Regions from separate parts of the Rhizobium sp. LARHSG275 genome, predicted to be linked through region 3. Evidence: predicted binding sites of a transcription regulator. Region 3 holds the regulator's gene; each other region holds the start of a gene.

Evidence for each region. Region 3 encodes LexA, which represses DNA repair genes until DNA is damaged. Its sites were predicted from a motif close to TGTTCNNNNTGTGTTCNG; they were not measured.
Region 1: the regulator LexA is predicted to act here: its motif matches at 5,510-5,527, upstream of uvrA (excinuclease ABC subunit UvrA).
Region 2: the regulator LexA is predicted to act here: its motif matches at 5,259-5,276, upstream of ACIPSK_RS04420 (ATP-dependent helicase).

The regions. Positions count from the first base shown of each region.
Region 1 covers NZ_JBIXJN010000010.1:7,664-15,770, reverse strand. The annotation lists gene coaD (pantetheine-phosphate adenylyltransferase) at 1-20, opposite strand, end outside; partial or broken gene ACIPSK_RS14965 (hypothetical protein) at 111-391, shown strand; gene ACIPSK_RS14960 (hypothetical protein) at 515-670, shown strand; gene ACIPSK_RS14955 (hypothetical protein) at 707-841, shown strand; gene gyrA (DNA gyrase subunit A) at 1,018-3,852, opposite strand; gene ACIPSK_RS14945 (MarC family protein) at 4,089-4,736, shown strand; gene ACIPSK_RS14940 (single-stranded DNA-binding protein) at 4,857-5,366, opposite strand; gene uvrA (excinuclease ABC subunit UvrA) at 5,650-8,107, shown strand, end outside.
Region 2 covers NZ_JBIXJN010000003.1:116,062-124,168, forward strand. The annotation lists gene ACIPSK_RS04400 (dihydrofolate reductase family protein) at 1-406, opposite strand, end outside; gene pncA (bifunctional nicotinamidase/pyrazinamidase) at 506-1,132, opposite strand; gene ACIPSK_RS04410 (EF-hand domain-containing protein) at 1,466-1,963, opposite strand; gene ACIPSK_RS04415 (hypothetical protein) at 2,361-2,708, shown strand; gene ACIPSK_RS04420 (ATP-dependent helicase) at 2,736-5,216, opposite strand; gene ACIPSK_RS04425 (VOC family protein) at 5,464-5,940, shown strand; gene ACIPSK_RS04430 (PrkA family serine protein kinase) at 6,370-8,107, shown strand, end outside.
Region 3 covers NZ_JBIXJN010000002.1:248,996-257,102, forward strand. The annotation lists gene lpxB (lipid-A-disaccharide synthase) at 1-8, shown strand, start outside; gene gltA (citrate synthase) at 45-1,334, opposite strand; gene ACIPSK_RS03190 (ComEC/Rec2 family competence protein) at 1,625-4,057, shown strand; gene lexA (transcriptional repressor LexA) at 4,038-4,757, opposite strand; gene ACIPSK_RS03200 (VOC family protein) at 4,955-5,851, shown strand; gene kdsA (3-deoxy-8-phosphooctulonate synthase) at 5,848-6,693, shown strand; gene eno (phosphopyruvate hydratase) at 6,836-8,107, shown strand, end outside.

The DNA.
Region 1 (8,107 bases), on a different contig from region 3:
GGATAAAAAGCTGTCGTCATCTGGTCCGGCCGTTGGTTTGACGCCTTTTGTCACGGATGCCGGCTTGCCGCAAGTGATTTGGCCAGTCGTTCCGGGCGACTGAACGGCGGATGAATGTGCCGTTCAAGGCGGTTTCAGACGGGATCTGCCAACGTGGATCATCAAGGCAGCCGCTGCCATTCCGGCATCCGGCACTCCCCGAAAGACCAAGTCCATGCTGATCGTGCTCGTTGCACTTGCCGTCGTTTTCTCTCTCGCCGCCGAGATGGCCTATGGCTATTTCGCCGATCGCTACGAGGTGAGCTGGGTACGGCCGGAGCTCGCCGAGCATGCGGCGATCGTGCGCGCCCAGGGCCGGCTGCGCGGAGCTTCGAATCTGAACGCCAGATGAACGAGACATTCAAGGTCGCTTCAGATCGCCATTGGTAAACACCCGATCAACATCCGGCGGAACCATTTACAGACGGATGCGTTCATTCAACCGATACATAGATGCGGCGCGGAAGGAATAAAAATGCCCGGCAAGATTACGATGATTAACGTGCTCTGGATGGTAATGGTCACGGGCATGTTGACCGCAACTGTCGCTCTCTATGATCAGAAGGTTGATACGTCCAAGGTTTATGGTCCCTATGCTTCGGCCCGTACGGCTGTGCTGGGCCAGTACTGAGGGGCGAGAACGCAACTCCCCAGGAAAGGAATGCCTATGTTCACGATCTTGACAATGCTCACGGCCCTTATCAGCGTCATGTTTATCGTGTCTGTGGCCTCGACGATTTCAGCGCTCCAGCGCGAAGGCGAAGAGGTGAAGGCTCTGAACGAAAAACATAAAGCGTTCTGACGTTCCTTTCTCTCCTTTTTCCGCGGCACCCTTCCGTCGCCAGGGCCATTCAAAGCCGGATGCCACCCAGCGTCCGGCTTTTTCTTGGGGCGTAGTCCTGAACCACAATCCGACTTGAAAAGAAGATGGGCCGCGTGAAAAGAAAAGGGCGGCTCGAAGCCGCCCCGTTCACTTGATCATTCCTCGGCAGGCCCGGCCGGATCGCCATCGGCAATCGGCGCCTCGCCGCCGCCACTTTCGGCAGCACCTTCGTCGGTACCAGGGGCGCCTTCGGCGACCTCGACAGCCTCCTCCGTCTCCTCCTCCTCCGGCTCGCTGATGCGCTCGACCGAGACGACCTTCTCGTCCTTGGCCGTCGAGAAGATGGTGACGCCCTTGGTGGCGCGGCTGGCGATGCGGATGCCGCCGACCGGCACACGGATCAGCTGGCCGCCATCGGAGACCAGCATGATCTGGTCGCCGTCATCGACCGGGAAGGCCGCGACCAGCTCGCCGATCTCGGCGGTCTTGGACGTATCGGTGGCGCGGATGCCCTTGCCGCCGCGGCCGGAGATACGGAAGTCGTAGGAGGACGAACGCTTGCCGAAGCCCTTTTCGGAGACGGTGAGCACGAATTGTTCGCGTGCTCTCAGCTCTTCATAGCGCTCGTCGGAGAGCTGTCCCTCCTCGGTGACTTCTTCACCGACCAGCGCAATATCCTCTTCATCCACGCCCGTCGCCCGGCGTTCAGTGGCGGAACGCTTGAGATAGGCAGCGCGCTCCCACGGCTCGGCATCGACATGACCAACGATCGTCATGGAGATGATGCGGTCGCGATCGCCGAGATTGATGCCGCGCACGCCGATCGAGTTGCGGCCGGCAAAGACCCGGACATCGTCGACGGAGAAGCGGATGCACTGACCGAGTGCGGTCGTCAGCAGCACGTCGTCATGTTCGGTGCAGGTCTCGACGGAGAGGATTTCGTCGCCCTCCTCCTCGAGCTTCATGGCGATCTTGCCGTTGCGGTTGACCTGGACGAAGTCCGACAGCTTGTTGCGGCGGACCGTGCCGCGCGTCGTCGAGAACATGACGTCGAGATTGTCCCAGCTCGCCTCGTCCTCGGGCAAAGGCAGGATGGTGGTGATGCGCTCTCCGGGCGCGAGCGGCAGCATGTTGATCAGCGCCTTGCCGCGCGAAGTCGGCGTGCCGATCGGCAGGCGCCAGACCTTCTCCTTGTAGACGATGCCACGCGAGGAGAAGAACAGCACCGGCGTATGGGTGTTGACGACGAATAGCCGGCTAACAAAATCCTCGTCGCGGGTCGTCATGCCGGAGCGGCCCTTGCCGCCGCGGCGCTGGGCGCGGTAGGTGGTCAGCGGCACGCGCTTGATGTAACCGAGATGCGAGACGGTGACGACCATGTCTTCGCGGGCGATCAGATCCTCGTCGTCCATTTCGAGACCGCCATCGACGATCTCGGTGCGGCGCGGTGTGCCGAACTCGTCGCGGACGGCGATGAGTTCATCCTTGACGATAGTCTGGATACGGACGCGCGAGGAGAGGATATCGAGGTAATCCTTGATTTCCTCGCCGATCTTGTTGAGTTCGTCGCCGATTTCGTCGCGGCCAAGGGCCGTCAGGCGGGCAAGGCGCAGTTCGAGGATGGCCCGGGCCTGCTCTTCCGAGAGGTTGTAGGTGAGATCCTCGTTGATGCGATGGCGCGGATCGTCGATCAGACGGATCAGGCTTTCGACATCTTCCGCCGGCCAGCGGCGGGTCATCAGCTCTTCACGAGCCGACTGCGGATCGGGCGCCTGGCGGATGACGCGGATGACCTCGTCGATATTGGCGACGGCAATGGCGAGACCGACCAACACATGGGCGCGGTCACGCGCCTTGCGCAGCAGGAATTTCGTTCTCCGGCTAACGACTTCTTCGCGGAAGGAGACGAAGGCGCGCAGCATGTCGAGCAGGGTCAACTGTTCGGGCTTGCCGCCGTTCAGCGCCACCATGTTGCAGCCGAAGGACGTCTGCAGCGGCGTATAACGATAAAGCTGGTTGAGGATGACCTCGGCATTGGCATCGCGCTTCAGCTCGACGACGACGCGATAACCCTGGCGGTCGGATTCGTCACGCAGGTCGGAGATGCCTTCGATGCGCTTGTCGCGCACCAGCTCGGCCATCTTCTCGATCATCGTTGCCTTATTCACCTGATAGGGAATCTCGGTGATGATGATTTGCTCGCGGTCACCGCGCATCGGCTCGATAGCGGCGACGCCGCGCATGATGACGGATCCGCGGCCGGTCTCATAGGCGGAGCGGATGCCGGCACGGCCGAGGATCTTCGCACCTGTGGGGAAATCGGGGCCGGGAATGATCTGCATCAGTTCCGGCAGTTCGATTGCCGGATCGTCGATCAGCGCGACGCAGCCGTCGATGACCTCGGAGAGATTGTGTGGCGGGATGTTGGTCGCCATGCCGACGGCGATGCCGCCGGCGCCGTTGACGAGCAGGTTCGGGAACTTGGCAGGGACCACGACCGGTTCGGACAGCGTGCCGTCGTAGTTGTCGCGGAAATCGACGGTTTCCTTGTCGAGATCGTCGAGCAGCGAATGAGCAGCCTTTTCGAGGCGGCATTCGGTGTAACGTTCGGCCGCTGGCGGGTCACCATCGACTGAGCCGAAATTGCCCTGACCGTCGATCAGCGGCAGCCGCAGCGACCAGGGCTGCGCCATGCGGGCGAGCGCATCATAGATCGCAGAGTTGCCGTGCGGATGGAATTTACCCATCACGTCACCGGTGACGCGGGCGCATTTGACGTATTTCTTGTTCCAGTCGATGCCGAGCTCGGACATGCCGTAGAGGATGCGCCGGTGCACGGGCTTCAGGCCGTCGCGCACGTCGGGCAACGCGCGGCTAACGATGACGCTCATGGCGTAATCGAGATACGACCGCTGCATTTCCTCCATGATGGAGATGGGCTCGATGCCTGGCGGGAGCTTCCCGCCGCCGGGGGGTGTTTGCTCAGTCAAAACAGATCACGATCTCTTCTAGAATCACTGGAAGATTTATAGCGGAAAGCCTGTTGCCGCGCCAATTTCACAGCGCGTTTTGAACAGGCTTTTGCGGCTTAAAGAGGGTAAAACATGCAAGTTTCGCGGCCGGACCGGACAAATCCGCCGCGGGCCGCCGCGGGATATTTGCCAAATCGAAATCCCCGCTTCACAATCATTAGAACCACGCACCCATATGGGGTTCCGGAGAGCCGATGGCAAGCGCCGACCAATTGATCAACGCCTTCACGACGCTGCTCGTCACCATCGATCCACCGGGGCTTGCGCCGATCTTTCTGGGCCTGACGACAGGCATGAGCCGGACCGAGCGCAAGCAGGTGGCGCTGCGCGGCTCGGTCATCGCCTTCATCATCCTTGCCGTCTTCGCGCTGTTTGGCGCCGGCGTGCTCGGCGTGCTCGGGATTTCGATCGGCGCCTTCCGCATCGCCGGCGGCCTGCTGCTGTTCTGGATCGCCTTCGAGATGGTGTTCGAGAGGCGGCAGGAGCGCAAGGAGAAGGCGACCGAGGCGGCGATCACCAAGGATCATATCGAGAATATCGCCGTCTTTCCCCTCGCCTTGCCGCTGATATCAGGTCCGGGTGCGATCTCGGCGACGATCCTGCTAGCCGGCACGCTCGCCACCTCGATCGGGAAAGCCCAGCTGATCGGCGTCCTTGCCGCCAATCTGCTGCTGACCTTCGTCATGCTGCTCATCGCTGAAAGGCTGGACCGTTTCCTCGGCGTCACCGGCCGGGCCATCCTGACACGGCTCCTCGGCGTCATCCTGGCCGCCCTTGCCGCACAGTTCGTCGTCGACGGGGCTAAGTCGGCGTTCAATCTGATCAGCGCGACGCCGCACTGAAACGGCCGTAGACGATTGAGGCCGCGGTCTGAACGATCTGCCGCGAAAACAAAGGAGAGCATGACGCCGTTATGGACGCCATGCTCTCCAGTCTTTCACAAAACTGCGAAAGCCTAACGATCAGAACGGGATGTCGTCGTCGAGATCCCGCGAGAAGTTGCCGCCGCCGCCACCGCCGCGGCTGGGTGATGAGGAGGGAGCCGGGGCGCCGTAGTCGTCGCCATAATCGTTGCCGCCACCGGCGCTGCCACGGCCGCCGCTCGCACCGCCGCCTTCGCCGCGGCCGTCGAGCATCGTCAGCGTCGAACCGAAACCCTGCAGCACCACTTCCGTGCTGTAACGGTCCTGGCCCTGCTGGTCCTGCCATTTGCGGGTCTGCAGCTGGCCTTCGATATAGAGCTTGGCGCCCTTCTTCACATATTGCTCGACGACCTTGCAGAGGCCTTCGTTGAAGACGACGATCGTGTGCCATTCGGTCTTTTCGCGGCGCTCGCCGGAATTGCGGTCGCGCCAGGTCTCCGAGGTTGCAAGCCGGATATTGGCGATCGGCCGGCCATCCTGAGTGCGGCGGATTTCCGGGTCCGCGCCGACGTTTCCAATCAGAATTACCTTATTCACGCTACCAGCCATGCTTCTCACCCTGCCTGCCGCCCTGCCCGGCGGCGTTTAATCGATCGGCGCACCTTAAACCATCACGGACCGCCGATGCGCATGGGCGGCATTTAATCCACATGTTTATCCATCAGAAAGCCGCATGCATCCATCAGGATTTTTGTTCTTTATTTGTTCTAGGTTATCCGTATGATCCTGTCAACAGAATCGAAAACCTTGAGCCCTTGCGGATATTCAGCCTCGACTCGCCCGTCGGCATCACTAAATAAGGGCTGTTATCCAGAAAACCAAAGCAGAGACGATGAGCGAACTGAAGACGATCTCCATCCGCGGCGCGCGCGAGCATAATCTTAAGAGCATCGATCTCGATCTGCCGCGTAACAAGCTGATCGTCATGACCGGGCTTTCGGGTTCCGGCAAATCCTCGCTTGCTTTCGACACGATCTATGCCGAGGGCCAACGGCGCTATGTCGAGAGCCTGTCGGCCTATGCCCGGCAGTTCCTCGAGATGATGCAGAAGCCCGATGTCGACCAGATCGACGGGCTGTCGCCGGCGATCTCGATCGAGCAGAAGACCACCTCGCGCAACCCGCGCTCGACGGTCGGGACCGTCACCGAGATCTACGACTATATGCGCCTGCTCTTTGCCCGCGTCGGCGTTCCCTATTCGCCGGCAACCGGCCTGCCGATCGAGAGCCAGACCGTCAGCCAGATGGTCGACCGCATCCTCGATTTCGGCGAGGGTACCCGTCTTTATATCCTTGCGCCGCTCGTGCGCGGGCGCAAGGGCGAATACAAGAAGGAACTGGCGGAGCTGATGAAGAAAGGCTTCCAGCGCGTCAAGGTCGACGGCCAGTTCTACGAGATCGCCGAGGCGCCGGTTCTCGACAAGAAATACAAGCACGACATCGACGTGGTGGTCGACCGCATCGTCGTGCGCTCGGATGTCTCGGCACGCCTGGCGGACAGTCTGGAGACCTGCCTGAAGCTCGCCGACGGGCTGGCGGTTGCCGAATTCGCCGACAAGCCGCTGCCGCCGGAAGAGACGTCGGCCGGCGGTTCGGCCAACAAGTCGCTGAACGAGACGCATGAACGCGTGCTGTTTTCGGAGAAATTCGCCTGCCCAGTATCGGGCTTTACCATTCCCGAGATCGAACCCAGGCTCTTCTCCTTCAACAACCCGTTCGGCGCCTGCCCGACCTGCGACGGCCTCGGCGCCCAGCAGAAGATCGATGCGGATCTGATCGTGCCCGAGCCCGAACGGACGCTGCGCGACGGGGCGATCGCGCCCTGGGCCAAGTCGACCTCGCCCTATTACAACCAGACGCTGGAAGCGCTCGGCAAACATTACGGCTTCAAGCTCGGCACCCGCTGGAACGATCTCTCCGACGAGGCCAAGGACGTCATCCTCAACGGCACTAACGACAAGATCGAATTCCATTATGCCGATGGCGCCCGCTCCTATACGACGCAGAAGAATTTCGAAGGCATCATCACCAACCTCGAGCGCCGCTGGAAGGAGACCGATTCCGCTTGGGCGCGCGAGGATATCGAACGCTTCATGTCGGCCGCCCCCTGCCCTTCCTGCAACGGATTCCGCCTGAAGCCGGAGGCGTTGGCGGTGAAGATCGACACGCTGCATATCGGCGAAGTGACCGCGATGTCGATCCGCGTCGCCCGTGACTGGTTCGAGACGCTGCCGGCAAGCTTCAACGCCAAGCAGAACGAGATCGCCGTGCGCATCCTCAAGGAAATCCGCGACCGGCTGCGCTTCCTCAATGACGTCGGCCTGGAATATCTCAGCCTGTCGCGCAATTCCGGCACGCTGTCGGGCGGCGAAAGCCAGCGCATCCGGCTTGCCTCGCAGATCGGCTCGGGACTGACAGGCGTGCTTTACGTGCTCGACGAGCCGTCGATCGGCCTGCATCAGCGCGACAACGCCCGGCTGCTCGACACGCTGAAGCACCTGCGCGACATCGGCAACACCGTCATCGTCGTCGAACATGACGAGGATGCGATCCTGTCGGCCGACGACGTGGTCGATATCGGCCCGGCAGCCGGCATTCACGGCGGCCAGGTGATCGCCCACGGCACGCCGCAGGATATCATGGACAATCCAAACTCGCTGACCGGCAAATATCTGTCGGGCGAGCTCGGCGTTCCGGTTCCCAATGAGCGCCGCAAGCCGAAGAAGGGCCGCGAGATCAAGGTAGTCGGGGCGCGTGGCAACAATCTCAAGAACGTCACGGCGTCGATCCCGCTCGGGGTGTTTACGGCGGTAACCGGCGTTTCCGGCGGCGGCAAATCCACCTTCCTGGTCGAAACGCTCTATAAATCGGCGGCAAGGCGCGTCATGGGCGCGCGTGAAAACCCAGCCGATCACGACCGCATCGACGGTTTCGAGCATATCGACAAGGTGATCGATATCGACCAATCGCCGATCGGCCGCACCCCGCGCTCGAACCCGGCGACCTATACCGGCGCCTTCACGCCGATCCGAGATTGGTTCGCCGGTCTGCCGGAGGCAAAGGCCCGCGGCTACCAGCCGGGCCGCTTCTCCTTCAACGTCAAGGGCGGACGCTGCGAGGCCTGCCAGGGAGACGGCGTCATCAAGATCGAGATGCACTTCCTGCCCGATGTCTACGTCACCTGCGACGTCTGCCACGGCAAGCGCTACAATCGCGAGACACTCGACGTCACCTTCAAACAGAGGTCTATCGCCGACGTGCTCGACATGACGGTGGAGGAAGGCGTCGATT
Region 2 (8,107 bases), on a different contig from region 3:
ACAGGCCGCTGCTGCCCTGTGTCAGGAGGACGGGACCGTCCTCTCGCTTCAACCGGGCGATTTCGGCGGCGGCTTCGCCACGCAGGGCGACGGAATTTGCCCAGGTGAGCGGCTCCGTGGAAGTGGTCGCGACATATTTGGTCACGGCGTTGAAGACCTTGCCGATTGGATCGTCTTTCCCGACGAAGGGCCAGTGCGCGGCGAAGATTTCGTAGGTCTTGCGGCCAAGCAGCAGTTCGAAGGGATCGGTAAAGATCCCGCCCATGAACTGGCCCATCGGCTCGTCCCAATAATTGACGGTCCAGCCGCCCTGCGTGAAGCCGCCGGTCGGATCCTCCCGCGGCCCGCCCGGCGCCTGCATGACACCGTCCAAACTGACGAAGGCTGCAGCAACTAGCTTTCTCATCTCTCAACTCCCATTGTTGGTGTGTTCAGAGCCGAGGACGGATTAACTTGCACCGATCCGACATTCGACGCGGTTTTTTCTGGCGGTATCCGAGCTGAATTAGCCGGCCAAGGCCTTGACGCTGTCGATGATCGCGATGCCATGCGCCCGCATCTCTTCGATGGCGGCGGCGACGCCTTCGGGCGTGATGCCGCGGCTTGCGTCCTCGATGAAGCGCACGTGGATACCAGGCATCATCTCCAGCGCGTCGAGCGCGGAGAACTTGACGCAATAGTCGGTCGCCAGTCCGCAGACGTCGAGGTCGGTGACGCCCTGATCCTCGAGGAAATCGGAAAGGCCGGTCGAGGCATCGCGGTCATTGTCGCGGAAGGCCGAATAGCTGTCGATATCAGGATTCTCGCCCTTCTGCTGGATCAGGTCGATCTCTTCGGATTTGAGTTCGGGATGCAGTTCGGCATCAAGCGTACCCTGAATGCAGTGGTCAGGCCACATCATCTGCGGCTTGCCCGACAGTTCGCCCATCTCGAAGGCGGCGGCACCCGGATGGGCGGAGGCAAAGCTGCCGTGGCCCGGCGGATGCCAGTCCTGCGAGGCGACGATCAGGTCGTATTTGCCGCTGTCGATCAGTCTGTTTGCGACGGGAACCACCTTGTCGCCGTCAGGCACCGGCAGATTGCCGCCTGGACAGAAGCCGTTTTGAATGTCGACGAGCAGCAGCGCTTTCATCAAGGCTCAATCCCTTCGCTTATTGCAGTGTAGGACGCTAAGCACACCGAATGGATCAACTAGTGGATTTCCAGGCGCGAACGCGCAAGTGTTAATTCTGGCGCTAGCGGCACTAAGTCGTCAAAGCAGAATGCTCTAATGCAATCATTGCGATAGCTGGTGGCGGTTCTCGTGGTGAAATGGAACGGAGCGGCAAGGCACGTGCATGATTTCCGGATCGCAGACACGGCCGACGACGGTGGCAAGTGCCGCCAAATCGATCTGCCTGCGTGGACACTTTTGTGCGGCATCGATGGATCGAGGCTCCCCCGGCAGAGCCCGGATTTCAGCCAGCTAGACCGCCGCCACGTCTTCGGTTGCGGAATCGCCTGCTGCGGCGGAAGCGCCGTAGGTATTGCGGTAGGCCTGAAGGGCCGTCTGCATGTCGCTCAGCACTTTGGTGAGGAGCGGATCGCTGTCGCCCGAAGTCTTGATGCTGTTCGGTTCGGCGGCAAGAAATTCGGATTCGGTCAACTTGCCGTCGCCATTCGTATCCATCGCGGCGAAGACGCCCTTGGAATTGTCGTCGCTCTGATCGCTGCCGTCGGCCTGATCGTCGCTGCTGTCGGTCTTCTGCATGGACAGCATCAGCGACAGAATGTCGGCGGTGATCTTGTTGACGATATCGGTGCCGCTGTCGTCGCCGTCGGTCGACGCCATGGCCGATGTCGGGGACTGCGAGGCGGCGGCCAACTCGTCCGCCGATATGACGCCGTCGCCATTCTTGTCCAGACTGGAAAGCGGAGACTGGTACTGGGTCATTGTGCTGCCGAGAGATGAAACACTGGTCACTTGAACCTCCTTCGAAAAGTTCGTCGTGAAGCCCGCCTTTCATGGGTGGGCAGCCTTTGGGCTAAGCTGATTTGCGCAAGGCGTCAAAGCGACGTTTTGACAGGGTAGAAGTGCGATTGACGGCGCGGGGCGACGCACGTTAACCTTTCGGTTACCAAAGTTGTTTCATTGGAATTATTGGCTTTTTTTAGCGATTGCTTCGTCTGGAGGCGATTAAATCCATGTCCGTGTTTGCCTGAAATTGTCGTAATGAAGCGTGCGGAGGAGCCATGGGCGGAGTGCCGGGGTTTGCGCGGCTGCGACATTTCGTCTGCTTCCTGTGAGGGCGATGTCAGGTCGAGCTTGCTCTGGATCATGATTTCTGCCTTTCTTACCCTCAGCAGCGGGAAGCGAAGCCATGTCCGAGCCGGATCCCGACGAAAAGATCGATGCGACATTTCGCAACGGGTCGCTGACAGCGGCCGGGATCATCCTCGGTTTCTCGCTCAATTTCATCAGTGTCTGGGTTTCCAACCCCAACGACTGGAGTCGCATCGATATTCCGCCGATGCTGTTCTTGACGATCGGCATCGCCATCCAGGTGAAGGTCTTTGCCGATCTGCTGGCGCGCGACTCTCTCTTTGCCGTCAAATATGATCGGTCTCGCCGGCTCTTCCTGATCGGATTGGGAATCGTCGCCACCGGAATCGGCATTGCGCTGATCAACGATATTCTTGGGATCGGAAGGATGCGGATGCTCGGGTAAACGTTCTCGCGTCGTGCCGAGGTGAGATCACACGCGCTCGACGAACCCGTCCAAGACCCGCTTCTGTCCGGCCCGGTCGAACTCGATCGTCAGCTTGTTGCCTTCGATGCCGGTGATGTTGCCGTTGCCGAATTTCAGGTGGAACACGCGGTCGCCGAGGGTGAATCTCGACGGTTCCGACGAGGTCGATTTGGCAACCAGCTCGCCTTCGATCGTGCGCCCCTTCGGGCCGCTCTCGCCGTAGCCGATGCGTTCGACGGCGTGGCCGGAGCGGGTGCCCCAATTGTCGCGTGTGGCGTCGGTCTTGTTGGCCTGGGCGCGTTTCCAGCCGGGCGTGGAATAGGAATTGGCGAAGGGTTCGGCCTTGTCGAAGCGGGACTGGCCGTAGCCACCGCGGCCGTACCCGCCGTAGCTCTGTTCCATTTGAGCGACCTCGACATGGGTGTCCGGCAGTTCGTCGAGGAAGCGTGAGGGCAGGGTCGATTGCCAGAGGCCATGGATGCGGCGGTTGGAGACGAACCAGATGTGGCAGCGATGCTTGGCGCGGGTGATGCCGACATAGGCGAGGCGGCGTTCCTCCTCCAGGCCGGCGCGGCCGCTCTCGTCCAGCGAGCGCTGGTGCGGGAAGAGGCCTTCCTCCCAGCCGGGCAGGAAGACGGTGTCGAATTCCAAACCCTTGGCTGAGTGCAGCGTCATGATCGAGACGGCATCAAGGTTCTCGTTGGTCTCGGCATCCATCACCAGCGAGACGTGTTCGAGGAAGCCGCGCATCGATTCGAAGCTTTCCATCGAGCGGATCAGTTCCTTGAGGTTCTCAAGTCGGCCCGGCGCTTCGGCGCTCTTGTCGTTCTTCCACATGTCGGTATAGCCGGACTCTTCGAGGATCTGCTCGGCCAGCTCGGTATGCGGTGTGTTTTCAAGCAGTTCCTGCCATCGGCGGAAAGATTGAATCACGTCGAAGAGCGCCTTTCGCGCCTTCGGCTTCAGCTCGTCGGTCTCGATGATGTCGGCGGCCGCCGCAAGCATCGGGATATCGCGGGCACGCGCATAGTCGTGCAGCGCGCGCACCGTCGTATCGCCGAGGCCCCGCTTCGGGGTGTTGACGATGCGTTCGAAGGCGAGGTCGTCGGAGGCTTGCGCAACGAGGCGGAAATAGGCCAAGGCGTCGCGGATCTCGAGGCGCTCGTAGAAGCGCGGGCCACCGATGACGCGGTAGTTGAGGCCGAGGGTGACGAAGCGGTCTTCGAATTCGCGCATCTGGAACGAGGCGCGCACGAGGATCGCCATGTCGTTCAAGAGATGCTTGCCGCGCTGGAGCTGCTCGATCTCCTCGCCGATGGCGCGGGCTTCCTCCTCCGAATCCCAGGAAGCGTGGACCTGCACCTTGACGTCGTCCGGATCGGAGCGGTCGGTGAACAGCGTCTTGCCGAGACGACCCTCATTATGGGCGATCAGATGGGCGGCGGCGCCAAGGATATGTTCGGTCGAGCGATAGTTGCGCTCGAGCTTGATGACCTTGGCGCCGGGGAAATCCTTTTCAAAGCGCAGGATATTGTCGACCTCCGCGCCGCGCCAGCCGTAGATCGACTGGTCGTCGTCGCCGACGCAGCAGACGTTCTGCGGCTCGCCTTTGGATCGCTGGGCGAGAAGCCTGAGCCACATGTATTGGGCGGTGTTGGTGTCCTGGTACTCGTCGACGAGGATATAGCGGAAGCGGCCGTGATATTCCTTCAAGAGGTCCGGGTTCTTGCGGAAGATCGCGATCGGATGCATCAGCAGGTCGCCGAAATCGCAGGCGTTCAGCGTCGTCAGGCGCGCCTGATAGGCGAAATAGAGATCGCGGCCGCGGCCATTGGCAAAGGCGCGAGCGTCGCCCTCGGGGATATCGGCCGGGCCGAGCCCCTTGTTCTTCCACGTGTCGATCATGCCGGCGAACTGCTTGGCCGGCCAGCGCTTGTCGTCGAGACCCTCGGCCTGGATCAACTGCTTGATCAGGCGAACGACGTCGTCGGTGTCGAGAATGGTAAAATCGGAGCGCAGGCCGACGAGCTCGCCGTGGCGGCGCAGAAGTTTGACGCCGATCGAATGGAAGGTGCCGAGCCAGGGCATGCCTTCGACGGCGCCGCCGACGAGCAGCGCGATGCGCTCCTTCATCTCGCGGGCGGCCTTGTTGGTGAAGGTGACGGCGAGGATCTGCGAGGGAAAGGCGCGGCCGGTATTGAGGATATGGGCAATGCGGGTGGTGAGCACCCGCGTCTTGCCGGTGCCGGCGCCAGCGAGCACGAGGACGGGGCCTTCCAGCGTTTCGACGGCTTCGGTCTGCTCGGGGTTCAGTCCGGTGAGGTAATCCGGCCGCTTGCCGCCGTCGCGGGCCGCCATGGCGCGTGCGGCGATGCCGCCACCGGCGGCGGGCGCCCTTTCGGCGGGTGCGGCAGGCGGCTGCGGCTTGCGCGCCATCTCGCCCGGCTCTTCGTCGAAGAAGGGCATATCGTCGAAACTATTGCTCATGGCGCGTAATGTAGTGATTCGGGAAGGAAAGACCAGAAAAGATGTTCTGCTTTCATTCCCGAGCCGGCGCTATCCCAGGCGGCATGTTACAGGCGGCAAGGCCGCCGCCGAGCCCGGCTGTGGTCGAGATGCGGGCGGGCAGGGCTAAAATTCCGATCGCGGCGTGTCGGAACCGGCGCCAGTAAGGCGTCCTTGAGGCATCGGACAGCAGTCCGGATCAACACCCGTCAACAAGGAGGCCGTTTTCATGCCGAAGGTCGTTTCAAATCTCTGGTTCGCCGAGGAAGCGCGCGAAGCCGTCGAATTCTACGTGTCTGTTATCCCGGACTCCAGGATCGGCCGCACCACCATACTTCAGGCGGAAACGCCGAGCGGGCCTCCCGGCAGCGTCGAGCTGATCGAGTTCACGCTCGCCGACCAGTCCTTCCTGGCAATGAAGGCCGGCCCGCTCGATAGCTTCAACCATTCGTTCTCGATTGCGATCCTCGTCGAAGGTCAGGCCGAGATCGATCGAATATGGGAGGCATTCCTCGCCAATGGCGGCACGCCGGAGGCCTGCGGTTGGCTGAAGGACCGCTGGGGCCTTTCCTGGCAAATCGTGCCGCGCGTGCTATCGGAGATGATCGCCGACAGCGACCCTGAGCGGGCAAGGCGCGTGACCGAAGTGATGCTCGGCATGGTCAAGATCGACGTCGCTGCGCTCGAGAATGCGTTCAACGGCTGAGAGGCCTGTGGAGACATGATCGCAAATCAGGCGCATGATAGTCATGCGCCTGTTTCTCTAAGAATATCCCCAAATTTCGATGACATACGGTCCGTCGCGCATCGATATTCACCGATCGAAGGGGGTTCGCCGCCTGCCAATCGCTGACTTTCGTGATCTCGAATCACGGGCGACATTGCACACCTTTTTCATCTTTCTGTCACGTCGTGAAATGTGCTGATACCGCGATGGCGGCTTTCTCAACTATACTGACCGACAGTTTCGTACAGTAATTAAAGAACCGGTGGATGCACAATTTTGTGCATTGCTAGAAATGGCCGGTGAGCGTGGAATAACCGAAGAAACTATTGATTCTCAGGAACGTCATGGCCATCTCGATGGTTATAGGGACACCTGAAGCCTGTGGCATTAACCTTGAATGGAGGGCCCATGCTGAGCGAATCCGTATTTGATGCGTTCACCCGCAGTTATGATGCGCGTCGCGAAACCGATATGTCGATCGCGGAATATCTGGACCTTTGCAAAAAGGAACCGCTTGCCTATGCCAATGCGACCGAGCGCCTGCTCGCCGCGATAGGCGAGCCGCAGATGGTCGATACCGCCAAGGACGCGCGCCTCGGCCGGATCTTCATGAACCGGACCATGCGGATCTATCCGGCCTTTGCTGGCTTCCACGGCATGGAAGAGACAATCGAACGCATCGTTTCCTTTTTCCGGCACGCCGCGCAGGGGCTCGAGGAGCGCAAGCAGATCCTTTATCTGCTCGGCCCGGTCGGCGGCGGCAAGTCATCGCTGGCGGAGCGGCTGAAGCTGCTGATGGAGGTTCATCCGATCTACGTGCTGAAGGCGGGTGACGAGATCAGCCCCGTTTTCGAAAGTCCTCTCAACCTGTTCGACCCGGACACGATGGGATCGCTCCTCCAGGAGCAATACGGCATTCCCCTGCGGCGCCTGAGCGGACTGATGAGCCCGTGGTGCCTGAAACGGCTCGACGATTTCGGAGGCGATATTTCCCGCTTCCGCGTCGTCAGAGTACAGCCTTCGCGGTTGCGCCAGATCGCCATCGCCAAGACCGAGCCTGGAGACGAGAACAATCAAGATATCTCGTCGCTGGTCGGCAAGGTCGATATCCGCAAGCTGGAGACCTATTCCCAGAACGATCCCGATGCCTACAGCTATTCGGGCGGGCTCAACCGCGCCAATCAGGGCGTGCTCGAATTCGTCGAGATGTTCAAGGCGCCGATCAAGATGCTGCATCCGCTGCTGACGGCGACGCAGGAGGGAAACTATATCGGCTCCGAGAATATCGGCGCCATACCCTTCTCCGGCATCGTCCTTGCGCATTCGAACGAAGCGGAATGGCAAACCTTCAAGGCCAACAAGAACAACGAGGCCTTCATCGACCGTATTTGCGTGATCAAGGTGCCCTATTGCCTGCGCGTCACGGAAGAGCAGAAGATTTACGAGAAGCTGATCGAGGGATCGGAACTCGCCGATGCGCCGTGCGCCCCCGCGACACTCGAAATGCTGGCCCGCTTCTCCGTGCTTTCTCGTCTGCGCAAGCATGAGAATTCGACGTACTTCTCGAAGATGCGCACCTATGATGGCGAGAGCCTGAAGGAGACGGATCCGCGCGCCCGCAGTGTCCAGGAATATCGGGATGCCGCTGGCATCGACGAAGGCATGGACGGCATATCGACCCGCTTCGCCTTCAAGGTGCTCGCCTCCACCTTCAATCACGACACCACGGATATCGGCGCCGATCCGGTTCATCTGATGTATGTGCTGGAGCAGTCGATCCGACGCGAGCAGTTTTCCGACGATGTCGAGAAGCGCTATCTGGAATTCATCAAGGCCGATCTTGCGCCGCGTTACGCAGAGTTTATTGGCAATGAGATTCAGAAGGCCTATCTTGAGTCCTATGCGGATTACGGACAGAACCTGTTCGACCGCTACGTTGATTATGCCGATGCCTGGATCGAAGATGTGGATTTCAAGGATCCCGATACCGGCCAGCTTCTCGACCGCGAGCTCCTCAACCAGGAACTGACGAAAATCGAAAAGCCGGCGGGAATTGCCAATCCGAAGGATTTCCGCAACGAAATCGTCAAGTTCTGCTTGAGATCACGGGCAGCCAACGGCGGAAAGAATCCGTCATGGACGAGCT
Region 3 (8,107 bases):
GTTTCTGAACTGACCGGGTTTTCTTTTGGGATCCTTTGAAGCGATCAGCGCTTTGAAACCGGGATGTAATCGCGCTTCGGTTCGCCGACATAGAGCTGGCGCGGACGGCCGATGCGCTGTTCCGGATCCTCGATCATCTCGTTCCACTGCGCAATCCAGCCGACGGTGCGGGCGAGCGCGAAGAGCACGGTGAACATGGTCGTGGGGAAGCCCAGCGCCTTCAGCGTGATTCCGGAATAGAAGTCGATGTTCGGATAGAGCTTCTTCTCGATGAAATATTCGTCGGTGAGCGCGATGCGCTCCAGCTCCATGGCCACTTCGAGCAATGGATCGTCCTTGATGCCGAGTTCGCCGAGCACTTCATGCGTCGTTTTCTGCATGATCTTGGCGCGCGGATCATAGTTCTTGTAGACACGGTGACCGAAGCCCATCAGGCGGAACGGATCGTTCTTGTCCTTGGCGCGGGCGACATATTCCGGAATGTGGTCGACCGTGCCGATTTCCGTCAACATGTTGAGGGCTGCTTCGTTGGCGCCGCCGTGGGCGGGGCCCCAGAGGCAGGCGATGCCGGCGGCGATGCAGGCGAACGGGTTGGCGCCCGACGAACCGGCGAGACGGACGGTCGAGGTCGAGGCGTTTTGCTCGTGATCGGCATGCAGGATGAAGATGCGGTCCATGGCGCGGGCAAGCACCGGATTGACCACATATTCCTCGCAAGGCACGGCAAAGCACATGCGCAGGAAGTTCGAGGCATAGTCGAGGTCGTTCTTCGGATAAACGAAGGGCTGGCCGATATGGTACTTGTAGGCCATGGCGGCAAGCGTCGGCATCTTGGCGATCATGCGCAGGCTGGCGACCATGCGCTGGTGCGGATCGGTGATGTCGGTGGAGTCGTGATAGAAGGCCGACAGGGCGCCGACACAGCCGCACATGACGGCCATCGGATGCGCATCGCGGCGGAAGCCGGTGAAGAAGCGGCTCATCTGCTCGTGCACCATGGTGTGGTGCGTGACGCGATAATCGAAATCCTTCTTCTGCACGGTGGTCGGCAGTTCGCCGTAAAGCAGCAGGTAGCAGACCTCGAGGAAGTCGCCATGCTCGGCGAGCTGCTCGATCGGATAGCCGCGGTGCAACAGGACACCTTCGTCGCCGTCGATGTAAGTGATTTTCGATTCGCAGGATGCCGTCGAGGTGAAACCCGGATCGTAGGTGAAGGAAGCCGTATTCTTGTAGAGGGCACCGATATCGATGACGCTCGGGCCGATCGTGCCGCTTTTGACAGCAAGGTCGACAGACTTGTCACCGATTTTTATTGTAGCGCTTTGATCCGTCATGCTGATCCTCCGAAATGGCGGTGGCGCCATAAAAGCGCCATAGGGGTTAAGCGTCCTCACCGATAGCTATATGATCGCGAAGCTAATGCCAAGTTACCGTGACGGCATTTTGTGCATTGCGGTATCACCTTTTAGGCACTGCAGCGATGAGCCGCACGCATATCGGAAGCCGATGATTCAACTCGTCTTTTGGCGCTTGCGATTTTCCCTCGTATTTCAATCGATTATGCTTGCCGGATTTGATCGGAGGTTGCATTCTGGCCGCCTTCGCAGCTGGGCTTGGGCGGCACATGCAGGAGTTGACCACAGTCGAATTGCGGCCGGAAGCAGGCGAAGGCCTCGCCGACTCCGCCGGTTTTTCTCCACCTGTCATGGTGAAGCGCCCGACAAGAACGCAGTCGACGAGCCCCTTGCGGCACCGGCTGCCGGCAGCAGCCTCGCAATCGCTGCGTATCGGCATGGGCATGCTGAGCGAAGAGGCGGACCACGGCCGTCTGCTGCTGGTCTCGCCTGTCTTCCTCGGTGCCGGGTCAGCCTTCTGGTTTCTCGCGGCATCGGACTTTCCGCTCGTTGCATCGCTGCTCTGCCTGTTGCTGCTGATCGTCGCCGTTCTCATCGCCAGCCGCAGCCGGGCGGCATTGCGGGCAACGCTGCTGGCGCTTGCACTTGTGGCCTGCGGCATGGCCTCCGCGCAGCTCGAGAGCTGGCGGGCTTCGACCGTGATCCTCGATTCCGCCGTCACGACGACGGTGACCGGCCGTGTGGAACGGCGCGAAGGCGACGGTCGCGGCCGGTGGCGCTACATTCTTGCCGTCATCGGTACGGAGGCGCCGGAAGTGAAGCGGTCGCCCGAACGCATAACCGCGATCACCCGCGGCGCAGACGCGCCCTTCGAGATCGGTGATATCATAACCGGCAGGGCGCGGCTGACGCCGCCGGCAGGTCCAGCACTTCCTGAGCTCAACGACTTCTCCTTCGGTGCCTATTTCGATGGCATCGGCGCGAACGGCTTCTTCTACGGCGCGCCGTCGAAGGTCGACTGGCAGGCAGGTCCGCAGGCGGCAAGATCGACGTGGGAAGCTCTGCTCGAAGGGCTCTACTGGCTGCGCAGCGGCATTGGCGACCGCATAAGGTCGATCTTGCCTGGCGACACCGGCGCTTTCGCCGCTGCTCTGGTGACGGACGAGCGGCGCGCCATCTCGAATGAGACGACGGAAGCGCTGCGCCAGTCCGGCCTGGCTCATATCGTCGCCATCTCCGGCCTCAACATGGCGCTGTCGGCCGGTATCTTCTTCGTTGGGTTCCGGATGTTGCTCAGCCTCTTTCCCGGCGTCGCTGAGGCCTATCCGACGAAGAAGATCGCTGCCGCCGGCGCGCTCATCGCCGTGACCGCCTATTTCCTGATCTCGGGCTTTGGGGTCTCTGCCGAACGCGCCTTCATCATGATGGCCATCATGTTGATTGCCGTCTTCTTCGACCGGCCGTCGATCAGCCTGCGCAATGTCGCGCTCTCCGCGCTCGTCATCATCGCCATTTCGCCGTCCGAGGTCTTGGGTCCGAGCTTCCAGATGTCCTTTGCAGCGACATTGGCGCTGGTCTCGGGCTATCAGCTATGGAAGGACCGGCGCGTCCGCGAAAACGCCTTCCTCAAGCTGCCGATCATCAGGCCGATCGTTACGGTTGCGGGTTTCTTCGGCGGCGTCTTCCTGACGTCGCTGATCGGCGGCTTTTCAACCGCGCTGTTTTCGATCGAGCATTTTCATCGCCTGACCGCCTATGGCCTGCCGGCAAACCTCGCGACGATGCCGATCATCTCCTTTATCGTCATGCCGGCCGGGCTGCTGGCGATGCTGCTCATGCCTTTCGGTCTGGATGTTTGGGCCTGGAAGGTCGTCGGATTCGGCCTCGATCTGGTGATCGCAGTCGCAAAGACGGTGTCCGGCTGGGGCGGCAATATCGACGTTGGCCGCTTGCCCGCCTGGTATTTCGCCGTCGCCGTGGCAGGCTTTCTTCTGCTGACGCTGCTCCGGACGCGACTGCGCCATTCCGGCACATCGATCATCGCAGTCTCGACGCTCCTCCTGTTGCTTCTACCGGTTCCCCGGCTGCCGGATCTGGTAATTTCGGAGGATGGCAATCTCGTCGCGGTCGTCGAGGCGGCAGCCATGGCGTCCAACCGTGAACGACCGCCGGATTTCATCTTCGACCAATGGCAGAGGGCGCTGGTCCTGCCGACGCATGATCCGCCGAAGATGCTGGATGGTCCTGCTATCCCGCCGGAGGGAGAAGACCGCCGCGTCAGGCTTTCCCGCGATCAGCAGACCGAAGCGAGGACCGCGATGCGTGCAGCCGCAGCGGCCGGTGAAGCAAACCGCTTTTCCTGCGTCAAAAAGGCCTGGTGCACATCAAGGCTTGGCAATGGCCAGGTCGTGGCCGTCATCGACAATGCCGCCTATCTCGGCCCCGCATGCGACGCCGCCGATATCGTCGTGACGTCGGTCCGCCTGCGCTTCAACAGCTGCCGCTCAGGTGCGACGCTCTTCACCGGTGAAACGCTGCGCAGGACCGGTTCCGTCGAGTTGCGCTTCACGAACGCCGGCCTGGAGGTGGCAACCGCATTCGATGCATTGTCGCGGCCATGGATGCGCCATCGCGCCTATGACTGGCGCAGCAATAGTTTTACCGAGCCCGGTTTAGCCAAGGTCAGTGATAGCGGCGAATAAGACCGACGAGCTTGCCCTGAACCTTGACACGGTCCGGCCCGAAAATCCGGGTCTCGTAAGCCGGGTTGGCGGCTTCGAGCGCAATCGAGGCGCCCTTGCGGCGGAAGCGTTTGAGTGTCGCTTCCTCGTCGTCGACGAGAGCAACGACGATGTCGCCAGGACTTGCGGTGCTGCCGTTGCGGATGATCACGGTGTCGCCGTCAAAGATGCCGGCGTCGATCATCGAATCGCCCTTCACCTCCAGCGCATAATGTTCACCGGAGCCGAGCATGTCGGCCGGAACGACGATGTCGTGGGTGTTGTTCTGGATCGCCGAGATTGGAACACCGGCGGCGATGCGCCCCATGACCGGCACGGAGACTGAGTTGCCGTTGTCGGCGACGGGTTTTGCGGCAGCGGGGGCGGCGACCGGCTGGGGCTTGCCGAGGCTGCCCTCGATGACGCTCGGCGAAAAGCCGCGCCGCGGCTGGATGCTGGGGCTGTAGGCCTCCGGAAGCTTGATGACCTCGATCGCGCGGGCCCGGTTCGGTAGGCGGCGAATGAAGCCACGTTCCTCGAGCGCTGTAATCAAGCGATGAATCCCGGACTTCGAAGCGAGGTCCAGGGCATCCTTCATTTCGTCGAAAGATGGCGGAACGCCGGATTCCTTCATGCGCTCATGAATGAAAAGGAGAAGCTCCTGTTGTTTGCGCGTGAGCATCGACGTTGTGACCTCGTGATTGAAACAAATCCAGAACAGACACTATATGTTCCATATGTGTTCCGCAAGTAGCTAAATTTCCGTAAAACTTGGCACCAACTCGTCGAGATTCTTATTTTCATTCGCCGGATTGGACACATGTCTTGCATTGAGGGTGGCGCTGTCGCACATCTCTTGCCGATTTGAGGAGGGATATGATGAACACGCATTCCACCAAACCGTACCCGCTGGATCATGTCGTGCTGCCGGTCGTCGACATCGATCTGGCGCGCGAAAGGCTCGGCAAGCTCGGCTTCACCGTTGCCGCCGATGCGCGCCACCCCTTCGGGACGGAGAATGCCTGCGTCTTCTTTGCCGACAAGACCTATCTGGAGCCGCTCGGGATCGCGAGCGTCGAGGAGAGCGAGGCATCGGCGCGACGAGGCAATGTCTTCACCGCTCGCAACCGGGCTTTCCGCTTCCGTTGCGGCGCGGAGGGGCTTTCGGCGGTGGCCTTCGGCAGCAAGGATGCCGGCATCGATCATCAGGATTTCGTCGGCAACGGGTCGAGCGCCGGGGAGATGCTGCAGTTCACCCGGCCGATGACGATGCCGGACGGCTCCGAGACGATTGCCGGCTTCAAGCTGGCTTTTGCCGGCGACCTGCGCGCGCCTGATCTCTTGCTCTTCACCGTCGAGCGTATCAATCCGCTGCCGGCCGACCGCGCCGCGCTGGAGACGCATGCCAATGGCGTGACCGGCATAACGGAGATCGCGCTTTGCGCGCCGGAACCGGCCGCATTCGCTGCCTTCGTCGGCCTTGCAGCGGCGCAATCGGCAGTCGAGAAAACCGGTTTCGGCGTCAATGTCGCGGCGTCGAATGCGAAAATCGGTCTGATGACGCCGGAAGGGCTGGAGGCCTATTTCGACATCGCCGGCTCATCCGCAGATCGCGGCCTGCGCGGCCGGGCAATCCTCTTTGCTGTTGCCGATCTTGCCGTGACAGAAGCGCATTTGGCTGCTAACGGGGTGACATACACGCGCAAGAACAATCGCATTCTGGTGAAGCCCGCGCCCGGGCAGGGCACGCTCTTCGCCTTCGAGGAAACACGATGAGCATTGATACGAATTCCGACGTCAGGGTCGGCGAAGGCCAAGGCCAGGTCACCTTTTCCAATACCGGCCGCCTGTCGCTGATTGCCGGTCCCTGCCAGATGGAGAGCCGCGACCACGCCTTCATGGTTGCCGGCACGCTGAAGGAGCTTTGCGGAAGGCTCGGCATCGGCCTCGTCTACAAGAGTTCCTTCGACAAGGCGAACCGGACCTCGCTCTCGGCCGAACGCGGTATCGGGATCGAAAAGGGCATGGAGGTCTTTGCCGACCTCAAGAAGGAATTCGGCTTTCCCGTCCTGACCGACGTTCATACCGCCGAACAATGCGCCGAGGTGGCAAAGATCGTGGACGTCCTGCAGATCCCGGCCTTCCTTTGCCGCCAGACCGACCTTCTTATTGCCGCGGCCAAGACCGGCCGCGTCGTCAACGTCAAGAAGGGCCAGTTCCTCGCTCCCTGGGATATGAAGAACGTCCTGAAGAAGCTCAATGCCAGCGGGAACCCGAACGTGCTGCTGTGCGAGCGCGGCGCCTCTTTCGGTTACAACACGCTGGTTTCCGACATGCGTTCGCTGCCGATCATGGCGGCGATGGGCGCCCCCGTTATCTTCGATGCGACCCATTCCGTGGCGCAGCCGGGCGGGCAGGGCGAATCCTCCGGCGGTCAGCGGGAATTCGTGGAAACGCTGGCGCGCGCAGCGGTGGCTACCGGTATCGCCGGCGTGTTCGTCGAAACCCACCAGGACCCCGACAATGCACCTTCCGACGGCCCCAACATGGTCTATCTCAAGGACATGCCGCGGCTGCTTGAAAAGCTACTCGCCTTCGATGCGGTCGCCAAGGCTTGACGTTCAACAGCCTGACATGATCGTGCTATAGGCGAGATCCGAACACGGTCCGAAGGGCTGGAAATTGCAGCATTGTAATTTGCACGCCTTCGACTAAGACAGGTTTCGAACCGATTTATCACCCACCGAGCAGGAAGAACCCATGACTGCAATCACCGATATCATCGCCCGCGAGATTCTCGATAGCCGTGGCAACCCCACCGTCGAAGTCGATGTCTATCTCGAAGATGGCAGCATGGGCCGCGCGGCCGTTCCCTCGGGTGCCTCGACGGGCGCGCATGAGGCGGTCGAACTGCGCGACGGCGGCAAGCGCTACCTGGGCAAGGGCGTCGAAAAGGCGGTCGAAGCCGCCAACACCGAGATCTTCGACGCGATCGGCGGCATCGACGCCGAAAACCAGATCCAGATCGACAACATCATGATCGAGCTGGACGGCACGCCGAACAAGTCGCGCCTGGGCGCCAACGCCATCCTCGGCGTGTCGCTCGCCGTCGCCAAGGCTGCCGCCCAGGCGTCCGGCCTGCCGCTCTACCGCTACGTCGGCGGTGCTTCCGCCAGCCTGCTGCCGGTGCCGATGATGAACATCATCAACGGCGGCGCCCACGCGGACAACCCGATCGATTTCCAGGAGTTCATGATCCTGCCGGTCGGCGCCGATTCGATCGCCGAAGCCGTGCGCATGGGTTCGGAAGTCTTCCATACGCTGCGCAAGGAGCTTGCTAGCCAGGGCCACAACACCAATGTCGGCGACGAAGGCGGTTTCGCACCGGGTCTGAAGAGCGCGCCGGAAGCCCTCGACTTCATCATGAAGTCGATCGAGAAAGCCGGCTACAAGCCGGGCGACGACATGTGCCTCGGCCTCGACTGCGCCTCGACCGAATTCTTCAAGGACGGCAAATACGTTCTCGAAGGTGAAGGCCGCACGCTGGAATCGGGCGCCATGGCCGAATATCTGGCCGAGCTCGCCGGCAAGTATCCGATCATCTCGATCGAGGACGGCATGGCCGAAGACGATTGGGACGGCTGGAAGACGCTGACCGACCTGGCTGGCAAAAAGACCCAGCTCGTCGGCGACGATCTCTTCGTCACCAACTCCGCCCGTCTTCGCGACGGCATCCGCATGGGCGTCGCCAACTCGATCCTCGTCAAGGTCAACCAGATCGGCACGCTGACGGAGACGCTCGATGCCGTCAACACGGCGCACAAGGCGGCCTATACAGCCGTCATGTCCCACCGCTCCGGCGAGACCGAAGATTCGACCATCGCCGATCTCGCGGTCGCCACCAACTGCGGTCAGATCAAGACCGGCTCGCTGTCGCGCTCCGACCGCCTTGCCAAGTACAACCAGCTGATCCGCATCGAGGAAGGCCTCGGCCCCCAGGCCCAGTATGCCGGTCGCTCGATCATTCGCGGC